Regions from separate parts of the Psychrobacter sp. van23A genome, predicted to be linked through region 2. Evidence: riboswitches for the same ligand, from Rfam matches in the RefSeq annotation. Region 2 holds a riboswitch; each other region holds the start of a gene.
The links. A riboswitch is a leader RNA that binds a small molecule or an ion and turns the genes downstream of it on or off. The one in region 2 is predicted to bind thiamine pyrophosphate.

Region 1 (8,029 bases), 1.4 Mb from region 2:
AGTTGATGATGTATTTAACGATAGCGGTGCTCTGTAGCGTCGCTGTTTCCGTACTTTTAAAAATATTACGCCAAAAAAATATCGATATTCGCCAAACCATCGTGGCGGGATATCCCGTGGCATTTTTATTAACTTGGCTGTTATTAAAACCAGATGTTAGTAGTATCGGCGCACTTGGAAATGCTTGGGGTATCATTATTGCGCTTGGTATCTTGTTGCCAGCAGTGTTTGTTATTCTTGGGCGGGCGATTGAATCGGTCGGGGTGGTAGCAACCGATGCCGCCCAGCGTTTATCACTGATCATTCCTATCGTTGCTGCTTTTTTATTATTTGGCGAAGTATTAACGGGTACGCGCATATATGGTCTGTTGTTAGGATTTTTAGCACTCGCTGCTTTGGTTTATCGTCCGCAGCACGGGCTTATAAATAGCCAAGCAAAGCAGACGCCACTTTGGTTATTTGGCGTTTGGCTCGGTTACGGCGTGATTGATATTTTGTTCAAACAAGTTGCCAAGCAAGGCGCGGCGTTTCCTTTAACTTTATTTGTGACCTTTGGGCTGGCAGGTTTGCTGCTACTCGTTTACCTGCTTAGCACGCGCGTGCGTTGGCAGGGCAATGCCCTTAGCGCAGGATTATTACTTGGCGCGCTCAATATGGGCAATATCTATGCTTATGTACGCGCCCATCAAGTATTGTCTGAGTCGCCAAGTATCGTCTTTACAGGCATGAACGTCGGCGTGATTGCGGTGGCAACCTTGATAGGGGTTGGGGTATTTAAAGAGCGCCTCAATCGTATCAATATCGTCGGTTTATTATTGGCGATTGGCTGTGTAGCGGTATTGTTTTTGCTTTAATAATGCCACTATGAAATAGGTAAAATTTTAACTTATCAACAATAGGCAGGTGGCATGTCCTATGATAAGGTAACTGACAGTCAGGCTCATACTATTGAGGGCTGATTGACTTATTATAATAACGTTTGACCCTTATTAATTAGGATAGGATACCCATTCAATGGAATACGAAAAACAACTACAGCATATAAAAAATGGCTCAGGATTTATCGCCGCGCTTGACCAAAGTGGTGGCAGCACGCCAAAAGCATTAGAGAACTATGGCGTCAGCGGCGATGCTTATGACAATGATGAAGCGATGTTTGATTTGGTGCATGAAATGCGCACCCGTATTATGACTTGTGATGCCTTTGATAATGAGCGTGTACTCGGGGCGATTTTATTTGAAGATACCATGGAGCGCGAGGTTAATGGCAAACCGACCGCCAATTACCTATGGGAAGATAAAAATATCGTACCTTTTTTAAAGGTAGATAAGGGTTTGGCTGAACACATGAACGGCGTACAGGTGATGCGTCCGATGCCAAATCTAGACTTGTTGCTGGATAAAGCAAAAAATTATCCGGTATTTGGCACCAAGATGCGCTCAGTCATTTATGAACCAAGTGTCGATGGTATCGAGCTTGTCGTCCAGCAGCAGTTTGATGTCGCAAAGCAAATTCTTTCTAAAGGTTTTATGCCGATCGTTGAGCCAGAAGTGGATATCAACAGTAGCAAAAAGCATGACTGCGAAATCATCCTTAAAACTAGTATTTTGCACAATCTTGAGTTTTTAGACGATGATCATCAAGTGATGCTAAAACTGACTTTGCCTGAAGAAGACGGATTTTATCAAGAGCTGATTGATCACCCAAAAGTGCTCAAAGTGGTTGCGCTATCAGGCGGTTACAGTCGTCATGACGCCTGTGAAAAGCTTAAACAAAACCCCGGTATGATTGCGAGCTTCTCGCGCGCTTTTACCGAAGGCTTAAATAAGCAACAAAGCGACGCAGAGTTTGCTGATACGATTAATACTTCTATTAAAGAGATTTACGAAGCGTCAAAGGTTTAATCTACTATAAAGATAAAACTGTTTGCAATAAAAAGCGCTACTTATGAGTAGCGCTTTTTTATGAATTAAGGATTAACGTTAATCGCTTAAACCTCTTTATACAACTGGCGACCCTCGGCATGATATTTTTGCGTCATCTCGTCCATGCCTTTTTTAATATCAGCGCGGCTCATCGCACTAGTAGCCTGAACGCCGTTTTCTTTTGCATCTAAACCTTTAGCATACTCGCGCACGTTTTGAGTGATTTTCATCGAGCAAAACTTCGGTCCGCACATTGAGCAAAAGTGCGCAGACTTGTGCGCATCTTTTGGCAGTGTTTCGTCATGATATTCACGCGCCGTATCAGGGTCAAGCGCCAGATTAAACTGATCATCCCAGCGGAACTCAAAACGCGCTTTGGACAAGGCATTATCACGTGCTTGTGCGCCCGGATGGCCTTTAGCAAGGTCGGCAGCATGAGCGGCGATTTTATAAGTGATGATACCGTCCTTGACGTCCTTTTTATTGGGCAAACCGAGATGCTCTTTTGGTGTTACGTAACAGAGCATCGCCGTGCCAAACCAGCCAATCATCGCTGCGCCAATGGCACTGGTGATATGGTCATAACCAGGCGCAATATCAGTGGTTAATGGCCCTAAAGTATAAAAAGGTGCGTCGCTACATAGCTCAAGCTGCAAGTCCATATTTTCTTTAATACGGTTCATCGCCACGTGTCCAGGGCCTTCAATCATCACCTGTACATCATGCTTCCATGCGACTTGCGTCAACTCACCTAGGGTACGTAGCTCACCAAATTGCGCTTCATCATTGGCATCTTGCAAACAGCCCGGACGTAAGCCATCGCCTAAGCTAAATGCCACATCATACTGCTTCATAATCTCGCAGATATCTTCAAAATGCGTGTATAAAAAGCTCTCTTTATGATGGGCCAAACACCACTGCGCCATGATAGAGCCGCCACGCGAGACGATGCCCGTCAAGCGATTGGCGGTTAGCGGTACATAACGTAGCAGTACGCCAGCGTGAATGGTAAAGTAATCAACGCCTTGCTCGGCTTGCTCAATCAAGGTATCGCGGAATATCTCCCACGTTAAGTCTTCGGCAACGCCATCGACTTTCTCTAAGGCTTGATAAATCGGCACCGTACCAATTGGCACTGGTGAGTTACGAATCAACCATTCACGGGTTTCATGGATATGATTGCCGGTCGATAAATCCATAATGGTATCGGCGCCCCAGCGCGTTGCCCAGGTCATTTTTGATACTTCTTCATCGATAGATGAGCCGAGCGCTGAATTGCCGATATTGGCGTTAATTTTCACTAAAAAATTACGCCCGATAATCATCGGCTCAGATTCAGGGTGATTGATATTATTGGGGATAATGGCGCGGCCTGCGGCAACTTCGCTGCGGACAAACTCAGGGGTGATGATTTTTGGCGTATTGGCACCAAAGCTTTCGCCATCGTGTTGGCGCATATCGGTCAGTTCGTGCTGCTTTTGCGTCTCACGAATGGCGATATATTCCATTTCAGGCGTGATAATACCGCGACGCGCGTAATGCATTTGCGTGACGTTCTTTCCTACTAAGGCGCGACGTGGTCTATCAATATGCGCAAATCTTAAGTTAGCAGTACTGATATCACGGGCGCGCGCTTGTCCGTATGAGCTAGATAAACCTTTTAACTGTTCAGTATCGCCGCGCTCAGCAATCCAGCCTTCACGCAGCTTTGGTAAGCCTTTGGTCAAATCGATCTCGACATTGGGATCGGTGTAAACGCCTGAGGTGTCGTAGACATAAAATGGTGGGTTTTGCTCCCAATCGTACTCGCTTACCCCTTGGATAGGGGTAGGGTCAAGGGTAATCTCGCGCATCGGTACTTGGATATCGGGCCGTGAGCCCCCGATATAGACTTTTTTAGAAGCTGGTAAGATGCGGTGTAAGTCGCGAGCGTCTTCTTCAAAACGCGCATCATTTGCGGTACGATGGGCAGGCGTTTTTAGAGCGTCGGCTTTTTTGTCAGAAGTTTTGGCAATAGGAGTTGAAGTATTTTGTGTGAGGTTCATATGCTGTCCTAGCGTGTTGGTTTTTGAATAAAAGCAACACCGCCAGTAGCTGCGGGGCAAGACGATGCAAGATAGACAAATTCAATCATTAAACGTCTGCACTATTATTAAATTCAACTTTCATTGAAAATGAATCTAATGCCGTTGTTAAATGATTGGTAGGCGCCGCTTTTTATTGCTTTCCTCATGGCCGCGTAAAAACGCTAGCACATGAAGTATGAGCAATAATAAAAAGGCATTTCTGCGCGCCCTTTGTATATAAAACATAGTCTTAAGACTTCCCTGCGTCGGTACTAACCGCATCAGGTTCGGCGGGTGATCTCTCAGCGAATGTATGAAATAGCTTAAACTAAGCTTGTCATACACCGCACCCCGAGTCTGTCAGTGTTGTAAATCAGTCTCATACTAACAAACTATAGGGATGATGCCTAGTCATTTGCCGTTTGTTAGTAGAGAGGCAATCTTGCTGTTATTAATGTAATCACTGTCTTTTAATCAATGACAGCTTTTCAATTAATGACATTCTTTTTAATTAATAAAATCACCGTGCGTATTATTTTTCTGGTGTCCAACCTTGCGCGCGCTCGTAGACTTCATTGTCCAAAAACTTCTCGCGTTGCTCAGTTAAGAACTTTTTGGCTTCAGGGTCCATCATGCTGAGATGGTTTTCGTTAATCAGCATGGTTTGCTGCTCAAGCCATTCTTTCCAAGCTTTGTCAGAAACGGTTTCTTGTAGCTCTTGACCTTTTTTATTAGGAAATGGCGGATGCGGCATTTTTGGCAATTCCTGCTTATATTTGCGGCAAAATACGGTATTGGCTTGTGGATTAAAAGTCTCAGTCATCAGGCAATCCTCATTAATTAGTGGTATTAAATTATCGTGTCGAATATTGGTAATCTATCATAACGCGCTTGCACGATTTAGCAAAGCGTATCAGGTGTAGAGAAGGTAACATCAAATCTATAGTCGGCGTACTTTTAAACCGCTACGGTGTTGCTCGCCCTAGATGTACTCAGTGTACTATCTGCGGTAGATCGCCTTGTAGCGATTTTAAAATTCCTTGACTATATCCAGTGCTGGCAAAATCAGGCATGACAAAAAAACACCCGCACAATGGCGGGTGTTAGAGAAAAGCGCTAGTTTTAAAGCACAGTTTTATTGCTAGCTTCAGCTTTAAAAAAGGCTTTTAAGCAAACGATTTTAGGCGCGCACGTCCATTAACCACCGCCTGTTTGACTTGATTTGGCGCGGTGCCACCTAAGTGGTCACGAGCAGCCAATGAGCCTTCTAACGTTAAGAAGTCAAAGACATCATCACCAATGGCGTCGCTAAATTGCTGAAGCTGTGCCAGTGATAAGTCATTTAAATCAACGCCCTCACGAATGCCCAAAGCAACGGCATTGCCGACCACTTCATGGGCATCACGGAATGCCACCCCTTGGCGTACCAAATAATCGGCTAGGTCAGTCGCCGTTGCATAGCCTTTCATGGTAGCAGCGCGCATGTTTTCCTTATTCGGAGTAATATTCGGTAGCATATCAGCAAAAGCGAGTAGCGAACCCGTCAAAGTATCGACGCAATCAAATAGCGGCTCTTTGTCTTCTTGGTTGTCTTTATTATAGGCAAGTGGCTGGCTTTTCATCAGGCTTAATAATGTCATCAATTGGCCAAAAACCCGCGCCGCTTTACCGCGTACCAACTCTGGTACGTCAGGGTTTTTCTTTTGCGGCATAATAGATGAGCCAGTACAGAAGCGATCTGGTATTTGCACAAAGTTAAATTGCGCTGACATCCATAGGATAACCTCTTCGCTCATACGCGACATATGCATCATCAAAATAGAAGCTGCCGAGGTAAACTCAATGGCAAAATCACGGTCTGAGACGGCATCGAGCGAGTTTTGGCAAATACCTTCAAAACCTAGCAATTTGGCCGTGATGGTACGATCGATTGGAAAGGTCGTGCCAGCAAGGGCAGCGCTACCAAGCGGCATCTGATTGATACGGCGACGGGCATCGACCAGACGCTCGGTATCGCGGTAGAGCATCTCAAACCATGCCATCACGTGATGACCAAAGCTCACTGGCTGCGCGGTTTGCAAATGGGTAAAGCCCGGCATAATGGTGTCGGTATGCTGTTCGGCTAAATCTAGTAAACCGCTTTGCAAACGTACCAGTAGCGCGATGATATTGTCGGTTTCTTCACGCAACCATAGACGAATATCGGTCGCAACCTGATCGTTACGGCTACGGCCAGTATGTAGTTTTTTGCCAACCGCACCGACGATATCCGTCAAGCGCGATTCGACGTTCATGTGCACGTCTTCGAGCGCAATCGACCAGTTAAACTCCCCAGCTTCAATCTCGCGCAGCACCTGCTGTAAGCCATCGATAATGGTCGCAACCTCATCAGCACTTAAAATGCCGCATTCTTTCAGCATGGTTGCATGGGCGATTGAGCCTTGGATATCGTGACGCGCAAAGCGTTGGTCAAAGCCGACGGATGCAGTAAAGGCGGCAACGAAGCTATCAGTCGCTTCACTAAAGCGCCCGCCCCACATCTGCTGACCTTGACCACCTGTAGCGCTTTGCAGCGCAGGAGTGTTGGTTATAGAAGCATCTATGCTAGAATCAGGAGTAGATGAATTTTTATTTGAATTAGGATTAATACTATTTGAAGAGTTGGCGTTCATATCAGTTCAAGACAAGTCAAGAGAATAAGAACTCAAGTATAGCAAATGATGAGGTTGCCTTACTAGCGGAGCGCTTAGAGTTTTTTATGCCCAAGCTCATGGAGATGATGAAGCCTTGGCAATGGCTGCTGGCAATCTTTTTTTGGTCGCTGTTTGTGGCGATTGTCGATCGGCATAGCGTGGTCAATGAAACGCAGTTTATCATCAAGTTTATGGCAAGATTTATCCAAACCAGCTTGGCCTTGATTCCTTCTTTTTATCTCATCGATTATCTACGTCCAGTTTTTAAAGGCTTACGCGTAACGACCGTCAGTATGTATGTTTTACTCATTTTGACCACTGCCACGGCGGTGACCGTCGCGTTGGCCTTGCTAATTATGATAAACGCTGGCTGGTTTAACTATAACTTGGCGGACTTTATCTCAATCATTGTATTTAATACGGTGATTGCCGCCGGATTTACCATTGCCGCCTTGCTGTTTTTTTTACGCCGTTATCGTGAGCTAAATGCACTAAAGCACTCATTTGAGCAAAAATTGAGAGCCCAAAATGATGTGTTAAAAGCTCGCCTAGCGCCGCATTTCTTTTTTAATACTATCAATACTTTGATGTCGCTGATTGAGTCTGAGCCGCAGCGCGCCGCTGTTTTATTGCAGCACGTCTCAGCGCTCTTTCGTGCCAGTTTTAATGGCGCGCGTGAGATCAGCTTTGAAGAAGAGATTGCCCTGTGTGAGCATTATTTGGCCATTGAATCCATCCGCTTAGCAGATAAATTGGTAGTAAACTGGCAATTGCCAAAAGAAGACGTCATGTATGACATGGTGATTACCGCTTTAACCTTACAAAGCGTGATTGAAAAAATGCTAGTGAACGTCATTAGGATGACCACCGAAACCATTTATATTGATATAAAAGTCACTTGGTTGCAGCATCGGGTCAACATTACCATTAGCGTGCAGCTGCCGAAAAAAACCTTGTTGATTAACCATGACTTACGCCAACATATGGATTTTATGATTCAGGCGCAACGTCTGCGCGCCTATTTTGGTCAAAGTGCCGACATCCAAAGCAGCATCATGAATAAAAAAATTCTTACTAATATTAGCTATCCGCTGCAAGATGTCAGTTTATAATTCTTGTTCTTTAAAACAGTTGCTCTAGTTGCTATGCATGAGCCAATTATCGCCAAGCATTTATCGTGGCATATTTATTGCACCGTCAAAGCTGTTATGCACGGCTAAAGCATTTAAACGGCAAAGTTAGATTCGTGGCTTGCACAAGTGCGGCAGTTGGTTTATAACTTAAGTAGGGAGTTGCATTCTTACTAAGGGATGAGTGTTAAAGATTGATAGGTTATTAATACTT
Region 2 (8,029 bases):
TCAAGGCAGTTAGGGTAGAGTTGCGCAGACCATGAGTGGTAATCTCAGTGCGTAGCGTTTCCCAATCGAGATGTAGCGGCTCTTGGCAGATTTGATCCAAGTCTTTTTTATAGGTATCAATCGGTAAGATACCTTGCGAGTAGGTGGTCTCATTAAAGGCAGGGCATGCGCCTTGCTCTTTGGCCAGTTTGTTCGAGGCTTTTAAGAGATAAAATTGCAACGCTTCAAAGGTTTGATGCGTTAGACCATGCGCGCTGCCATCTGAATAGCGTACGCCATTCTTCGCTAAGTAATACGCATAGTTAATCACGCCAACGCCTAAGGTACGACGACGCATACTGCCGTTTTCAGCCGCTTTCACTGGATAGTCTTGATAGTCGAGCAGGGCATCAAGGGCGCGGACGATTAGTTCGGCTGGCTCTTCGATATCGCTAACATTTTCAACTTTGCCTAAGTTGACTGCTGATAACGTACAAAGGGCAATCTCGCCAGTTTCGTCATTGATATTATCAAGTGGCTTGGTCGGTAGCGCGATTTCCATACATAGATTTGACTGGCGAATCGGTGCAACTGTGGCGTCAAATGGGCTATGGGTGTTGCAATGGTCGACGTTTTGGATATAGATACGACCAGTGCTGGCGCGCTCTTGCATCATTAAGCTAAACAATTCCGTTGCTGGAATTTGACGGCTACGAATGTTAGGGTCATTCTCGTACTTGGTATATAGCGCTTCAAATTTATCTTGATCTTCAAAGAATGCATCATATAAGCCTGGAACATCAGACGGTGAAAACAGCGAGATATCTTGACCTTTAATCAAACGGGTATACATGGTTTTATTTAGCTGGACGCCGTAGTCCATATGACGGACACGGTTGTCTTCGACGCCGCGGTTGTTTTTTAGCACCAATAATGACTCAACTTCTAAATGCCATAATGGGTAGAATAACGTCGCTGCACCGCCGCGTACGCCGCCTTGTGAGCAGCATTTCACCGCCGTTTGGAACAGTTTGTAGAATGGAATACAGCCAGTATGCTGTGCTTCGCCGCCACGGATAGGGCTACCAAGGGCGCGGATACGACCAGCGTTGATGCCGATGCCAGCACGCTGCGACACATAACGGACGATGGCACTGGTGGTGGCGTTGATAGAGTCTAGGCTATCACCACATTCGATTAGGACGCACGAGCTAAACTGGCGCGACGGCGTACGTACACCTGACATGATGGGCGTTGGTAGCGAGATTTTAAATTGTGAGGTCGCATCATAAAAGCGTTTGACATAGCTTAAGCGCTCGCCCTTGTCATAATTGGCAAACAAACACATGCCAACGAGCATATATAAGAACTGCGGGCTCTCGTAAACGGTTTTGGTCACGCGGTCTTGGACAAGGTATTTGCCCGCCATTTGCTCAACGGCAGCATAAGCCAAATTCATATCGCGCCAGTGGTCGAGGTATGCTTCTAATTCATTAAATTCTGCGCGGCTATAGTCGGCTAGGATATGTTCGTCATATTTACCAGCATCGGTCAACGTTTTGACATGGTCATACAGATGCGGCGGGGTAAATTTGTTATAAGCAATTTTACGTAAATGGAAGATGGCCAAGCGCGCGGCTAAATACTGATAGTCAGGCGTGGTTTCAGAGATAAGGTCGGCGGCTGACTTGATGATGGTTTCGTGAATATCACGCGTTCTGATGCCATCATAAAACTGAATATGCGACTTTAGCTCAACTTGCGATACCGACACATTATCTAAATCATGAGCTGCCCACTCGATAACCTTATGAATTTTGTCTAAATCAATGGGCTCTAAACGTCCATCACGTTTGGTTACTTTGATATTATCGATATGTGTCATGCTGACCTCGTAAGTTGATTGCTAGGTAGTTATTTATAATGTTGCTTTATAGGCTGCTGCGCGGTTAAATCTGGCAGACATGCTTTGTCACGCTATCTTTCAGACGCTATCTGTTTTAAGACAAGATATCCTGTCATGGCAGATGTTTTTTTAGGCAAAACGATGCCGCAGCTCATAGTGACGATTCAAATCACTGAGCACTACATATAGCGTATTTGTTAGTAGGTGGGCACAATATAGCGGGAAAATTTTGAAAATGCTATATTGATTTTAAGGGCAAACTATGTTGATGCGAGGGTAAAGCGTGTCCAAATTTTGGCAAAGGACGATGGGATAAGGGTTAGATGCCGATAAGAAAAATAATAAAAGTTTTGTAAAAAATGGCGCGGATTTACTTTTTATTGTTGGCTAAATTTATAAAGGCCAATTGTCTAAATAGCAGTTATATTTCGGGTGGAGATTGTACCGCAGACAATAAAAAATCGCCACCCATATGAGTGACGATTCGGATGAAAAACGGGCTAGATTTTATAAAATTAACAAAACTGACTTTAAACCACCATACGTACGGTTCTTGCATTATCAAGCGCCGCATAAAGCGTGTTCACTTGCTCAACGGTGGTTAAGTATAAATTGGCACGTACCGAATGGAAGCGTCCTGTTTTTGAGGGTTTGACTTCCATAGAGGCCAAATCAAACTCAGGGAATTGGCTACCCAAGATAAGCTTCACTTCATTAAGCAAGCTTTCGTGCTCACCTTCATGACCGATGATGCTCATTGGATAGTTCATTGGGAACTCCCACAGCTCAGGGTTTTGCACATCGGTTTTTTTGCCTTTTAAGATACCGTCATTAGCGACCAATTCTGTCACTTTAACTTCTCTTTTCGACGTTGGACTAGCATTGCTGCCTTGACTTTCGGTGCTCGAGTTGTCAGTGTTTGGAGTAGTGGTGTCTTTTGGATCATCAGTCATGATGTGGTCCTTATTTTTTATTGAAATATGATAAGCGCTTTATGCACCATTTATAAGGGCGTTCGGCGTATTATTCAAGTGTCAGCCAGCGATAACGCACATTAAAACCGTTATTTTTTATAACCACAAATTGCCACGTAGTCGCCGCGATCATAGCCTTCGATGACCTCTTGGACTTTGTCGTTGGCATACATAGGATGGGTCAATAAAGTCTGCGCATATTCAAAATCAACGAAACCATTGGCTTGCATTAAGGCGAGTTTTTCATCAGAGGTACGCCAGTTAGCTGACTTCACCAGCTCGATAGGATAAGGATCAGCAGGCGAGATGTGCGCAAGTAGTGGATGCTCCCACGTATCTACCGCGCTGGCAAGGTTATATAAGCTGGCAAAGCCACTTTCTTTTGGCACATCAATCAGGATAAGTTTGCCGCCCGTTTTTAGAGCGCCAAAGGCTTTTTTTATACAGGCATCTAAATCGCTGATATAGCTGACGCTGCCGTTAAACATGATGATGTCAAACTTATTGGGCTCAATCTCGCAGGTTTCGGCAGGGCTGATATCTACTTGTAAGCCGCGCTTCTCAGCGACTTCAGCCATATCTTTTGACGGCTCGATACCATATTTGATATGAATGTCATAGTCTTTTGCCAGTAGAGACTCAAACAGTCCGCTACCACAGCCGACAGACAATATCTCACTGTCTTTATCTAAGAAGTGAGCGACCAGCTTTAGCTCGCTGGTCAGCAGATTTTGATTGTCAAAAAACCAACTGTCATACGCGCTTGCGTGTTCATCGAATGCTGCCATGATGTTTCTCCTTGTGGATCGTTATTATTGATCATTATTTTTGATTCTAGAGGGCTTTTTTAGAACCAAGCCAGATTGTTTATAAATTAAGACAAATCTAACGCCTGCTGCCAAAAATTGACTTCCATACGCGCTGCGGCATTAAATAAGTATTGGAACTTGGCTGCTTGAGCAGGGCTGGCATCGGCTAATAGCGTATTAATTTGTGCTTCGTTTTGTGCGGTAATTACTTGAAACTCCTGACTGGAAAACACGTCAATCCATGGCTGATACGGATTATCAGCGATAGATCCTTGTTCTTTTATAGACTTACCAATTTCCCCATAACCCATCAAGCAAGGTGCAATTGCAGCATAGAGCTCAGCTAGCGAGCCTGACATTGCCGCATCTAAGATATAACGGCTGTAGGCAATGGTGGCTGGCGATTCAGGAGCGTTTTCAACTTCCTCAAGCGCGATTCCCCACTGCTGACAAAAGTCTAAATACATGCCAATTTCCAAATCAAGCATGGCGTTGATACCGGCTTGACCGACGCGCATTTGTGCCAGCGTGTCGCTCTTATATACGCTCAGTGCCATCACGCGGGTATAGTGAATTAAGTATAAATAGTCTTGCACAAGGTAATGGCGAAAGCTGTCAGGGGCGAGCGTTCCTGCTGCCAGTTGATTGACAAAATCATGTCCAATATAAGCATCCCAAGTCGGACAGTTATTGCGTAGTGTTTGGTAATCCATAGTTTTCACTTACTGTTATAAAGTGCAGTAAGCAAATGGCAGAAAAAAAGAGATAATAAGGCACAATAAATTTGCCAGTCTAGGTTAAATAGATTGGCAAAACATAAAGTAATTGTGACTTATATATCGACACGCTTGTTTCCTACGTCAGTGCTAACTGCATCAGGTTCGCGGGTAACTCTCAGCCATGATTTTGATTGTAGTTAAAGCGTCAAAATCAAAGCACCCCGACAAGGTTTTTATGATTCAAATGTTGGTCTTTATGGTTATAAGATGACCAAGCGTCCCTATGATAGGCGAGAACAGTCATCATTAGCAAGCGATGCTCAAACAACCATATATAAAAGTAACGTACATTTAGAAAGTTATTTTTTAGTAAGCTGCGCAATGGCAGTGTGGTAGAGCATCAGCATGGCTTTAAAACGGCGCTCATATAAGCCTTCTGCATATAGTAGCTCCACACTTAAGCTATCGATAACGCCTAAATAGGCGTCGGTATAAAGCGCTAGTTGCGCAGAGTCGAGCTCATAAGGCTTCAGAGCCAGCTGTATTTGCTCAGTCAACACCTTTATATAGACATTAAAAGTCGCCGCGCTGGTATTAGTCAAATGCACAGGTGCGGCATAGGCCATGCGAATTAAAAACCGTAAGGTAATTGCGCTTTCATAACGTACTTCAAACGCTCGGCAATACGCTTCACCGGGAGCAGGGAATTCACTAACCGTCGCAAAGCATGATTCAATAAATGCACATTCTAACTCGAGCGCATCTTGTAGTAATTCTAAGTATATCGCTTCTTTACTGGCAAAATGCGTATAGAGAGAGGCTTTGCGGATGCCCACAGCCTTGGCAATATCACTGAGTGATGCGCCCTCATAGCCGTGCATAAAAAAAGGCTCAAACGCGGCATCAATAATACGTTGCTTAGCGCTTGAGCGTGGTTTATGACTTTGCATAGGCCTCCTCTAATGATGGTGTGGCGACAGTGCTATCAGGTTTTAAACTTCTAGAACTAAAATAAACCAACGCCAAAATAATCGGCCCCATAACACCTAGCAAGATTAACCAATATAAAGTGTTTATTTCGACCAATTGTCCCGCGATGGGCGTGGCAGTAGATGAGAGTAACATAGGAATGGCGCCCAATAAAGCCGCGCTTGAGCCCAAAGCGCTGCGCTGCGAGTCCATTGCAATTGCCATCAACGTCGCCTCCAATACGCCAAGACCAAATAATCCCAAGGCAATGCCAGTGACAATACCGACCAAACCCATTGATAGTAGATAAGCGACGATGCAGACGGCACTACCGAGCATCATGACACCGGCACCGATTAAAGCCAAATGTGACGCTGATATTTTTTTGACCAAATAAGCGGTGGAAGAAGCACCTAAAATTAGACTGATGCTGGTCAAGCCAAAGACAAAACCAAATTGCTCTAGGCTAAGACCGTAGCCGGTTTGATAGACATAAGCAGAACCACCGATGTAGGCAAACAAAAAGAAATACACCGCAGATAGCGCAAATAGATTAAAGACAAAGGTTTTGTTTTTTAATATAGCGATATAAATGCCTGTAATATTTTTTATATTTAATTGAATGCGCTTGTCTTTTGGCAAAGTTTCTTTGATATTCAACAGCGTATTAATCAGCACAATCATACCTAACGCCGCCAAAATAAACATGACGCCGCGCCAACCATAATGCGCACCGACGATACCACCGATTGCTGGCGCGACGATTGGACCTAATGCCACAATGGTATTTAATAAAGCATAAATTTGTGCCGCTTTTGGTCCATCGACTAAGTCGCGTACCATGCTCATCACCACCACGATAGCCATCGAGGCGCCAAGACCTTGCAAGATACGGGCAAAGATTAGGCTTTCAATACTTTGTGACCACATCGCCCATACGGAAGCGCCAATATATGCCAGTAAGCCTGCAAATAATGGTGTGATGCGCCCGATGGCGTCAGATACGGGACCAAAGACCAGTTGCCCTAAGCCCATAAAGATAAGAAAGACGGTCAAGGTGATTTGTGTGGTGGCGTAGGAGGTATTGAGGTCTGTTGCCATGTTTGGCATTGAGGCTAAATACATGTCAATCGCTGCAGGGCCAAGCGCCACAATGATGGCAAGAGAGATGACGGCTTTGAGATTGATGTGTTTTACATTGGTTTGTTTATTCATAAGAGTGCACTACTAACTATTTATCTATTTAACTTTGTATAACTACCGAACGGTAGGTAGTTATACTCGCTATTTTAAATAAAGGCAATATTTTTATGAGTCAATTGCTTATGTAATGCTATAGCGGCTTAATATTCAATAGATAAAAGCTAATAATTAACTACTAACTACCATTAAATAACAGGCACAAAAAAGCTGAGACATGCTCAGCTTTTTTGATGTAATTTTAAGAAACTTTTAGACAATGAAGCATGTCTAGATAAATTAGTCATTTTCTAAGAACGAGCGCAGATGCTCAGAACGTGAAGGATGACGCAATTTACGTAGCGCTTTTGCCTCAATCTGACGGATACGCTCACGCGTGACATCAAACTGCTTACCGACTTCCTCTAACGTATGATCGGTTGGCATATCGATACCAAAGCGCATTTTAAGGACGCGTGCTTCACGCTCAGTCAGATTGCTCAAGACATCACGCGTGGCTTCTTGTAGACCAGCCGCCGTCGCATCGTCAACTGGGCTTGAAATCGTACCATCTTCGATGAAATCACCTAGGTGTGAATCTTCATCATCACCAATAGGTGTCTCCATTGAGATAGGCTCTTTGGCAATTTTGAGCACTTTGCGGACTTTGACTTCGTCCATCTCTAAGCGTTCGCCCAATTCCTCAGGTGTCGGCTCACGTCCCATTTCTTGTAGCAACTGACGAGAGACACGGTTTATCTTATTAATAGTCTCAATCATATGCACAGGGATACGGATGGTACGCGCTTGGTCAGCGATAGAGCGGGTGATTGCCTGACGAATCCACCATGTCGCATAAGTTGAGAACTTATAACCACGGCGATATTCAAATTTATCGACTGCTTTCATCAGACCGATGTTACCTTCTTGGATTAAGTCCAAGAATTGCAGGCCACGGTTGGTATATTTTTTAGCGATAGAGATAACAAGACGTAAGTTAGCTTCGACCATTTCTTTTTTGGCGCGGCGTGCTTTAGCTTCACCGACAGCCATACGGCGTGCGACGTCTTTCATATCATGGATTTTCATATCGAGCTGCTGCTCGTAGTCACGAATGCGGCGCTGCAATAAAATCACATCGTCGGCGACTTTTTCTAGCGTGCCAGCAAACGCAGGCTTACCTTTAATACGTTCAATCAGCCAATCGACGTTGGTTTCATTGCTTGGGAAAGTCTTACGGAACTCGTCACGCGGCATACGGCCACGGCGAATCACCAAACGCATGATTTGACGCTCATGCTTACGCACATCGTCATAGACATCATGCATGATTGCCATGACTTGGTCTGATAAGCGATTATTGAGCTTGAGCATCATAAAGCGCTCAGCAAGCAGGGCATAAGCTGCTTCCGCTTCTACGCTACCACGGCCATAATCAAGCAAAGCTTGCTTGGCTTTGATAAACAGGTTCTCAATCTCTTCTAAACGCAGACG
Region 3 (8,029 bases), 860 kb from region 2:
TCCATTTTTATATCAACTTGGCTGGTTACAACCTTGGCTAAACGCTCAGCAATACGGCATTTATACTGGTTCAACCATTCATGAAGTGGCGCAAGTGGTGGTCGCAGGTAACGCCGTTAGCACCGAGGTTGGCAATACAGCGGTCGTGACCAAGATGATTCGCGTTATGATGCTCGCCCCTTTCTTATTAATATTGTCTTTTGCCTTAACCAAAACCAGTAGCGATAATGGCGAAAAACCATCATTTATCAATCGCGTGCAACAAGTGAAAGTTCCTTGGTTTGCCTTTATCTTTATTTTGGTGGTGGTATTGCATACGTGGATACCGATGACGGCAAGCTTTGAACACAGTATGGTCATGCTTGATGATGTGTTATTGACGATGGCAATGTTTGCCCTTGGTTTGACCACGCATATGAGTGCCATTAAACAAGCTGGCGTCAAACCATTGATACTCGGTGCCATTATGTTTACTTGGTTAATTATCGGTGGCGGCTTGATCAATATTGGCATCGCTTCACTATAAAAAAGCTATTAACGCACCAATAAAACTAACAATGCCGACGATTATTCCTATAATCGTCGGCATTGTTGTCCTAAGACTTTATTCAACACTTTACTATTTATTTATCAAAAGCAATAAACATAAATAATAGGCGAAAAAAAACGAACCCTAAGGCTCGTTTTTTTATTCATCTTGCTCTAGTTGTCTATAAAGACGAATTAGATAGCAACGATGTTATGTGCTTGTGGGCCTTTTTGGCCTTGAGTTACAGTGAACTCAACTTCTTGGCCTTCAGCCAAAGTTTTAAAACCTGAACCAGTGATTTCGCTGTAATGAGCAAAAACGTCTGCGCCATTTTCTGGAGCGATGAAACCAAAGCCTTTAGCTTCGTTGAACCACTTAACTGTACCTTTTTGAACGTCTGACATAGTCATAACCCTGATATTTAATTTATTTTTGGCCTAATTGGCCGATAACGCTTGCAAATAGCTACTGAACGATAAATATTAAAACGAAGGATTATAACTAATACTACGAGGTAATGATTTGGTGCAGAACTGCTCTTAAGCTTGGAAGTATTATAGGTGGCCTAGCGCAGTATCGCAAGCCTTATCTTATCTTTAGTGTAACAAAGCGCAATTATTGGCTATTTTTTGCACTTATTTGCTTTATTTTTAGATACTTAACAAAAATTTTAAGCATTTAACCGCTAAGTATAGGCATTTGGCAAACGAAATAAATATATAGCGACGCTACTACATACCGCTGCAACTAGCCACGCTACCCATAGCGTATCGGCTGGCAAGCGATAAAATAACATCGCCGTCGATATAGACATCATAATCGTGGCTAACCACTTGGCATATAGCGGAACAGCGCGGCGCTCTTCCCAATCGCGAACAAACTTACCAAAATACTTGTGATTAATCAGCCAAAAATGAAAGCGTCGTGAGCTTCGTGCCCAGCAACCTGCTGCTAATAAGATAAAAGGCGCGGTCGGCATCACGGGTAATAATGCGCCAATAATTCCCAAGACAAAAAATATCCAACCAAATATCAAAAATGCCCAACGCACCGCTGGGCTATTGTGTTGATTGGTCTTTGGGCGGTAGTAGAAGTGCTTTTTTTGGCTCATAAAGGATGTCGTTGGATAGTGGATATCGTTGGATAGTGTCAGATAATCAGGTTTTGGCCGGCAAATTTATGACAAAGACGGCGGCTTATAGAACTCACTAAGGATGCCGTATGAGGAGATATGCTACAAGACTATTTTTATGAGGGTTTTGCTATCAATCGGTATGTTTGGTTAGTGATTGGGTAAGTACCAATTACAGATAGTGCGCTCTTCTATTAACACGTCGATTGAAAGCGCCTATAAGATTGAAAGCGCTTATAAAAAGCCGTCACAAATGAGAACTGTTATAAAGGACGGTTAACGAGCGTCAGTCATCACCTTTCATTGTCATTCCTGATACGCTTGCATCACCGCTTACAAGTCGTCTATGATAATGCAGTAGCTATCGATAATAGTCATTAGCAGTACGGATTCATGAGCAGTACTGATCAAAAATAATGCAGCACCACTCAATCTTGTCGGGGTGCTTTGCTTTTAACCTTGTAACGATTGTTAAAACCATCGCTGAGAGACACCCGTGAACCTGAAGCAGTTAGCACTGACGTAGGAAACAAGCATGACAGACCCTAAGCAGTCTATGAATAAGAGAAACCTCTACCTGACGCGCTGATCTGATAGCGCCTTACATGTTGAGATTTTGCCTTTCTTGTTTTACCTTTTTTGTTTTATTTAAACAGCATCAGTCTGATTGTTTTCTATCATTAAAAAGGAAACAACCATGCAGTCAACCACCAAACTGACCCTCACCCTCGAATGGTTTTTGAACCCTGATCACCTGCCCTTTATCGCGGGTGTGACCACAGGCGCGTATGAGCAAGCAGGGCTAGATATCACCATCATTGAGCCTGATGACCACTATGATGGCTTTGCTGAATTGCAAAATCAAAGCATCGATCTGCATGTGAATGAGCCAATTCATCTGTTTGAGCATTACGCGCCTAATCTGCGTGCGCTTGGCTGTTTTTTTGAGACCGATGGCGGCATATTGATGCAGCAATCCAGCATGGATAAGCTCAAGAACAATCAACCGATTCGCGTTTGTACCCCAGCGGCTGAAGAAAAAACCAATCGCATTGGCTTTGAGATATTAGCCCGCTATGCCAAGAAAAACGGCTTTAGTATCAGCCGTGATAATGTGACCTTTGTACAAAAAGACTTCTACCATATAAAAAACCTGCAAGAAGACCTAAGTCTCGATGGTGCATGGCTGTGCTTTTATAACTTTGAAGGGGTTGAGGCGACTCATGAAGGTTTAGACTTTACGTTTATCGATCAGCATCTGTCCCCTTATCCGAATTTTTCGGCGTTAGAAATCCTCACGACTGATGAGACTTATAGCGCGAAAAAAGACGCGATAGATACCTTTATCCAAGTGACCAATCAAATGACAGAACACTGTAAAAGTGAGCCTAAGTCTGCGCGCCGCATGTATTATGACTATAGTCAAACCGACGCAGATGCCTTGATGGATGCGATTATCGATAATACGCTAGGTAGATTGATCACGCCTATCAAGCCTGATGCGAGTAAGTGGCAAGAGCTGCGCGAGATGCTGGCCGAGATCGATATTGTGACGTTGACTGATGAGCAATATCAATCGCTGTGGGCGCTGTAGGCGTTAAAATAGTTTGAGTAATAAAAAACCGCCATCGTGGTTGCTGTGGCGGTTTTTTTGAGTGAAGCTGAGTTAGTGCAAAACAGCTGATATCGGGCTTTGACGGGTGAACTTAAGCGTTATTGGTACGGTATCGTCAATAGCAAGATTGCTTAAAGGCGCGCGTTGTCCAACGGTGAGATGGTTCATGGTGTTCCTTAACGTTGAGTATGTCGTTTAACTGCTACGATTATCTGCCAAGTTAATATAGCGAATAATACATAAAAAATTAAACTAATAAATTCAAACCCCCTTCTTTCTTGTATAAACCTAGAAAAAGGTAAAAAACTTTTAGCACCATCATTTAGATACTTGGCTATAGTGTGAATAGGTTCAGGAAGAATATATATATTACTCTGGTACCATGCTACATAGAATTCATAAGAACCTACGTAAAAGCATAAAGATAATACTAATAATAAAAATGGCCTTATATAGCTTCTTCCAAAGCTAGAGGTTATATAATTAGTAAAAAAAACTATTTTTTCTGAATAATTACCATCTGAAGCTATTAGTTCCTTGCTGTATGCGTTCATTTCTTCAACAAAAAATCTATTCGCTTCCAGTTGGTTGCCAACATCGTCGAAAGACTTTTTAATAATTCTAAATGTTTCTCGATTAGTATTTTTTGGGCTGATTATAGTTTTTAAAAAATTGGGCTGTTCTTTTAAATTAGAATTTTCAAAATCCAGACCTGATAGGAACTTAGTGTTTCTAAAGTTAGAGAAACTCATAAAAGTGGTATATATAAATTTAGCCTGATATTCTTCTGTGTTTTTATCAACTGCTCCAAACTTGACTCCTTCAAATCCAGCAAAGCCATTAAAAATACTTTTATAGAAATAAGACTTCTCAAACTCACTTTCAAATGAGTCAAATACTTTTTCTACATTAGAGTTTCTAAACTCCAAAATATTAATTACACTATTTTTTATTTCAAATTTAGATTCAAATTCAGTATCTTCGATACAAAGCTTATTTATTTTCATTAAATTTAACTTCAAACTAGACTTAAAAACACTTGATAAAATTGTCAAGTTCGAAATTCTACTTTTTGCATCTTCTTCACAATCGAATATATCTGCACTAATACTCATGTCGCAGATAGTTAAATTACTATTAAATACACAGCCTGAAAATAAAGTATTTTCGACAGAGTCATTATCATCAGTTGGGATGACTCGTGTCCACCCATCAAAAGTGCATTCAGAGAATAATGAGTCAATATCATTATCTAACAGTGTTATTGGATGGATTGTAAAGTTGCTATTGAAGTAACAGTTTTGAAAGAAAAAACTTATATTTTTTATATATAAATTATCTAGGTAAAATTCACAATTAACAAAGTGTATTCCTTTGAACATTCTTAATGTCTTAAAATAATCAAAACTATCTTTGCTATCTCTAGTTGGAAACCTTATACCTGAAAACACTATATCAATTTCACAAAAAAACCTTTCTATTACAGTCGATAAATAAAGATCTCTACTAGTATTAAGATATGCTTTTAATTCATAAATTAACTGATTAGCATGATGGTTTAGACCTTTGTAACTATAATAGTCATCTTTAAAGTACCTCAATATATAACTATTTAATAAGTTGGTAAATTCTGATAGTAAACCATTATACCAATCTGTGCGATAATCACCCTTTTCACAATGTAAGGCACACTTATCCAATGTGCCGAACGTAAGATTTAAGCAATCATCTATTTTACATTTTACTTTTGTAGTGAATATATTTGAATGAACAGAACTCTTGGTCTTGGATGGATTCACTAATGTGTATTTCATTACAACGCCTTTGACTCTTTCATCGCGGTCAACTGCCCCTCTAACTTAGCCAGTTTAATCTTTTCAGCCTCAACCGCTTCTGCAGATGCTTTACTTTATATAAATATATTCGAGTTCATATTAATAAACCATAGATAAAAGCATACAAATATTCAGTTATTTATCAGAACCAAGATTTACTTATAGAACCTACCAGTAGACAATAAAAAACGCCATCACAATCGTGACGGCGTTTTCTACTTATATAGATATTTACGCTTTATTTACAACGCTTTAAGCTCCTCCATCTGCCCCGCCATAGTCTTAATCTGACCTTCTAACTCAGCCAGTTTCGCCTTCTCAGCATCGACTACTTCGGCTGGCGCTTTACTGACAAAGCCTTCATTAGAGAGCTTGCGCGAGATACCTTCGGCTTGCTTTTGTAGCTTATCAAAAGATTTACCCAGACGTTTTAGCTCAGCGGTCGGGTCAATCAGTCCTTTCATGGGTACAAGGACGCGTAGCTGGCCAACCATGCTCGATGACGATAGTGGCACCTCATCACCGTCTTTTAGAAGGGTTAAGCTCTCCACTTTCGCTAATGCCTTAAATTGATTGGCAATGCGCGATAGGCGCTGCTCTTCCTCATTAGAGATATTTTGTAGTAGCACAGGCAAGCGCACCGCGTTACCGAGTTTCATCTCGCCTCTGATATTACGGACGCTAGCGATCAGCTCTTGTAACCAGTCCATATCAGACTCGGTTTGCTCGCTAATCAGCGTGCTATCGGTTTGCGGGTAGTCAGCGATGACGATGCTGTCGGTGTTTTTGCGATCTAGCAGCGGCGCGATGGTTTGCCAAATCTCTTCGGTCAGATACGGCATAATCGGATGGGTGAAGCGCATGGAGCTCTCAAGCACATGCAGCAGTACGTAGCGGATTTGCGCTTTACGCTCGTCTGTCACTGAGTCATCATTGAGACTGGCTTTGGCAAGCTCAACGTACCAATCGCAGTACTCGTTCCAAATAAACTCATAGATATCATGGCTGACCATGTCAAGGCGATACTGGTTAAAGTGCTGATGGATATTTTGGACACTAGAATTTAGACGACTCATAATCCATTTTTCGGGTAGCTCCCACACCTCAGGCTTCGCGCTTTGGTCAATAGGCAGTGCGCTCCCCTCTTTATCGACACAGTTCATCAGTACAAAACGGCTGGCGTTCCAGATTTTATTACAGAAGTTACGATAGCCCTCAACGCGTTTCAGATCGAAGTTAATATCGCGGCCCGTGCTCGCCAAGGAGGTAAAGGTGAATCTCAATGCATCCGTACCGTAAGCCGCGATGCCTTCAGGGAACTCTTTACGCGTTTGCTTCTCAATTTTCGCCGCGTCTTTTGGGTTCATCATATTGCTGGTACGTTTTTCTACTAGCGTCTCCAAATCGATACCATCGATGATATCGATTGGGTCGAGAACGTTGCCTTTTGATTTGGACATTTTTTGTCCTTGGCCATCACGGACGAGACCATGGACATAAACGGTCTTAAACGGTACTTGCGGGCTGCCATCGTCGTTTTTGACAAAATGCATGGTCAGCATAATCATGCGCGCGACCCAAAAGAAAATAATGTCAAAGCCCGTGACCAAGACGCTGGTCGGGTGAAAGGTTTTAAGTACGCGCGGATCAGCGTTCGGGTCTGCCCAGTCAAGCGTACTAAACGTCCAAAGTCCCGAGCTAAACCAGGTATCGAGCACATCATCGTCTTGGCGCAATTTAACATCGTCGCTTAGATTGTATTTAGTACGCACTTCCGCTTCATCACGGGCAACATAAATCTCACCAGTCGCATCGTCGTACCATGCAGGGATACGATGTCCCCACCATAGCTGACGGCTGATACACCAGTCTTGCAAGTCCGTCATCCACGCCATATACATATTTTTATATTGCGCAGGAACGAACTCAATTCGGCCATCTTCTACGGCATCAATCGCAGGTTTGGCAAGCTTACTGACGGCCACGTACCATTGATCGGTCAACCACGGCTCAACGATCGTACCACCACGCTCAGCACGTGGGGCTTTGAGTGCGTAGTCTTCGATATCCTCTAGCCAACCTTGCTCGCCCGCTTGCTCAACCAAGAATTTACGCGCCGCAAAACGCTCAAGTCCTGCATATTCACTTGGCGTGGTTTCTAATGTCGGCTCACGTGTTTGTAGGTCAGGATAAACTTCCATCGCAGGTAAGATATTGGCGCGTTCATCAAGGATATTAATCAATGGCAAGTTATGACGACGACCAAGCTCATAGTCATTAAAATCATGGGCTGGGGTGATTTTTACGCAGCCAGTACCAAATTCGATATCAACATAATCATCGGCAACGATAGGAACAATGCGACCAGTAATCGGCAAGGTAATGGTTTTGCCAATCAAGTGCGCGTAACGCTCGTCCTTTGGATTGACGGCAACGGCGGTATCGCCAAGCAAGGTTTCAGGGCGCGTGGTGGCAACGACCAGATAGTTTTTACCCTCTTGGGTCGTTAAGTCTTTATCGGTGAAATGATAGCGGAAATGCCATAAGCTACCCTTTTCATCGACGTTTTCTACTTCTAAATCCGATAGCGCCGTTTGGAACTTAGGATCCCAGTTGACCAGACGCTTACCACGATAAATCAAGCCATCATCGAATAGGCGTACAAATACTTCTTTTACCGCATTCGACAAACCATCGTCCATGGTAAAGCGCTCACGTGACCAGTCGACTGAGCTGCCCAAACGACGAATTTGACGGGTGATATTGTCGCCCGACTCTTCTTTCCATTCCCAGACTTTATCGATGAAATCTTCGCGCGTCATATCACGGCGCTTCAAACCTTGCGCCTCCAAACGACGCTCAACGACCATTTGGGTGGCAATACCCGCATGGTCGGTGCCCGGTTGCCAAAGCGTGTT

Region 1: linked by a shared signal. The riboswitch ahead of thiC (phosphomethylpyrimidine synthase ThiC) and the one ahead of tenA (thiaminase II) in region 2 are both predicted to bind thiamine pyrophosphate.
Region 3: linked by a shared signal. The riboswitch ahead of RAH45_RS11610 (ABC transporter substrate-binding protein) and the one ahead of tenA (thiaminase II) in region 2 are both predicted to bind thiamine pyrophosphate.

The regions. Positions count from the first base shown of each region.
Region 1 is NZ_CP132595.1:116,708-124,736, forward strand. Features, by position in the region: gene RAH45_RS00510 (EamA/RhaT family transporter) at 6-854, shown strand; gene RAH45_RS00515 (fructose bisphosphate aldolase) at 1,015-1,905, shown strand; gene thiC (phosphomethylpyrimidine synthase ThiC) at 1,992-3,971, opposite strand; TPP riboswitch at 4,234-4,356, opposite strand; gene RAH45_RS00525 (oxidative damage protection protein) at 4,525-4,815, opposite strand; gene argH (argininosuccinate lyase) at 5,159-6,532, opposite strand; gene RAH45_RS00535 (sensor histidine kinase) at 6,751-7,797, shown strand.
Region 2 is NZ_CP132595.1:1,855,682-1,863,710, reverse strand. Features, by position in the region: gene nrdA (class 1a ribonucleoside-diphosphate reductase subunit alpha) at 1-1,864, opposite strand, end outside; gene RAH45_RS07935 (YbeD family protein) at 2,416-2,727, opposite strand; gene RAH45_RS07930 (class I SAM-dependent DNA methyltransferase) at 2,949-3,647, opposite strand; gene tenA (thiaminase II) at 3,734-4,381, opposite strand; TPP riboswitch at 4,504-4,621, opposite strand; gene RAH45_RS07920 (TetR/AcrR family transcriptional regulator) at 4,747-5,337, opposite strand; gene RAH45_RS07915 (multidrug effflux MFS transporter) at 5,324-6,571, opposite strand; gene rpoD (RNA polymerase sigma factor RpoD) at 6,836-8,029, opposite strand, start outside.
Region 3 is NZ_CP132595.1:2,720,647-2,728,675, forward strand. Features, by position in the region: gene RAH45_RS11595 (YeiH family protein) at 1-526, shown strand, start outside; gene RAH45_RS11600 (transcription antiterminator/RNA stability regulator CspE) at 724-933, opposite strand; gene RAH45_RS11605 (YbaN family protein) at 1,215-1,640, opposite strand; TPP riboswitch at 2,090-2,207, shown strand; gene RAH45_RS11610 (ABC transporter substrate-binding protein) at 2,359-3,255, shown strand; gene RAH45_RS11615 (hypothetical protein) at 3,453-5,090, opposite strand; gene RAH45_RS11620 (valine--tRNA ligase) at 5,354-8,029, opposite strand, start outside.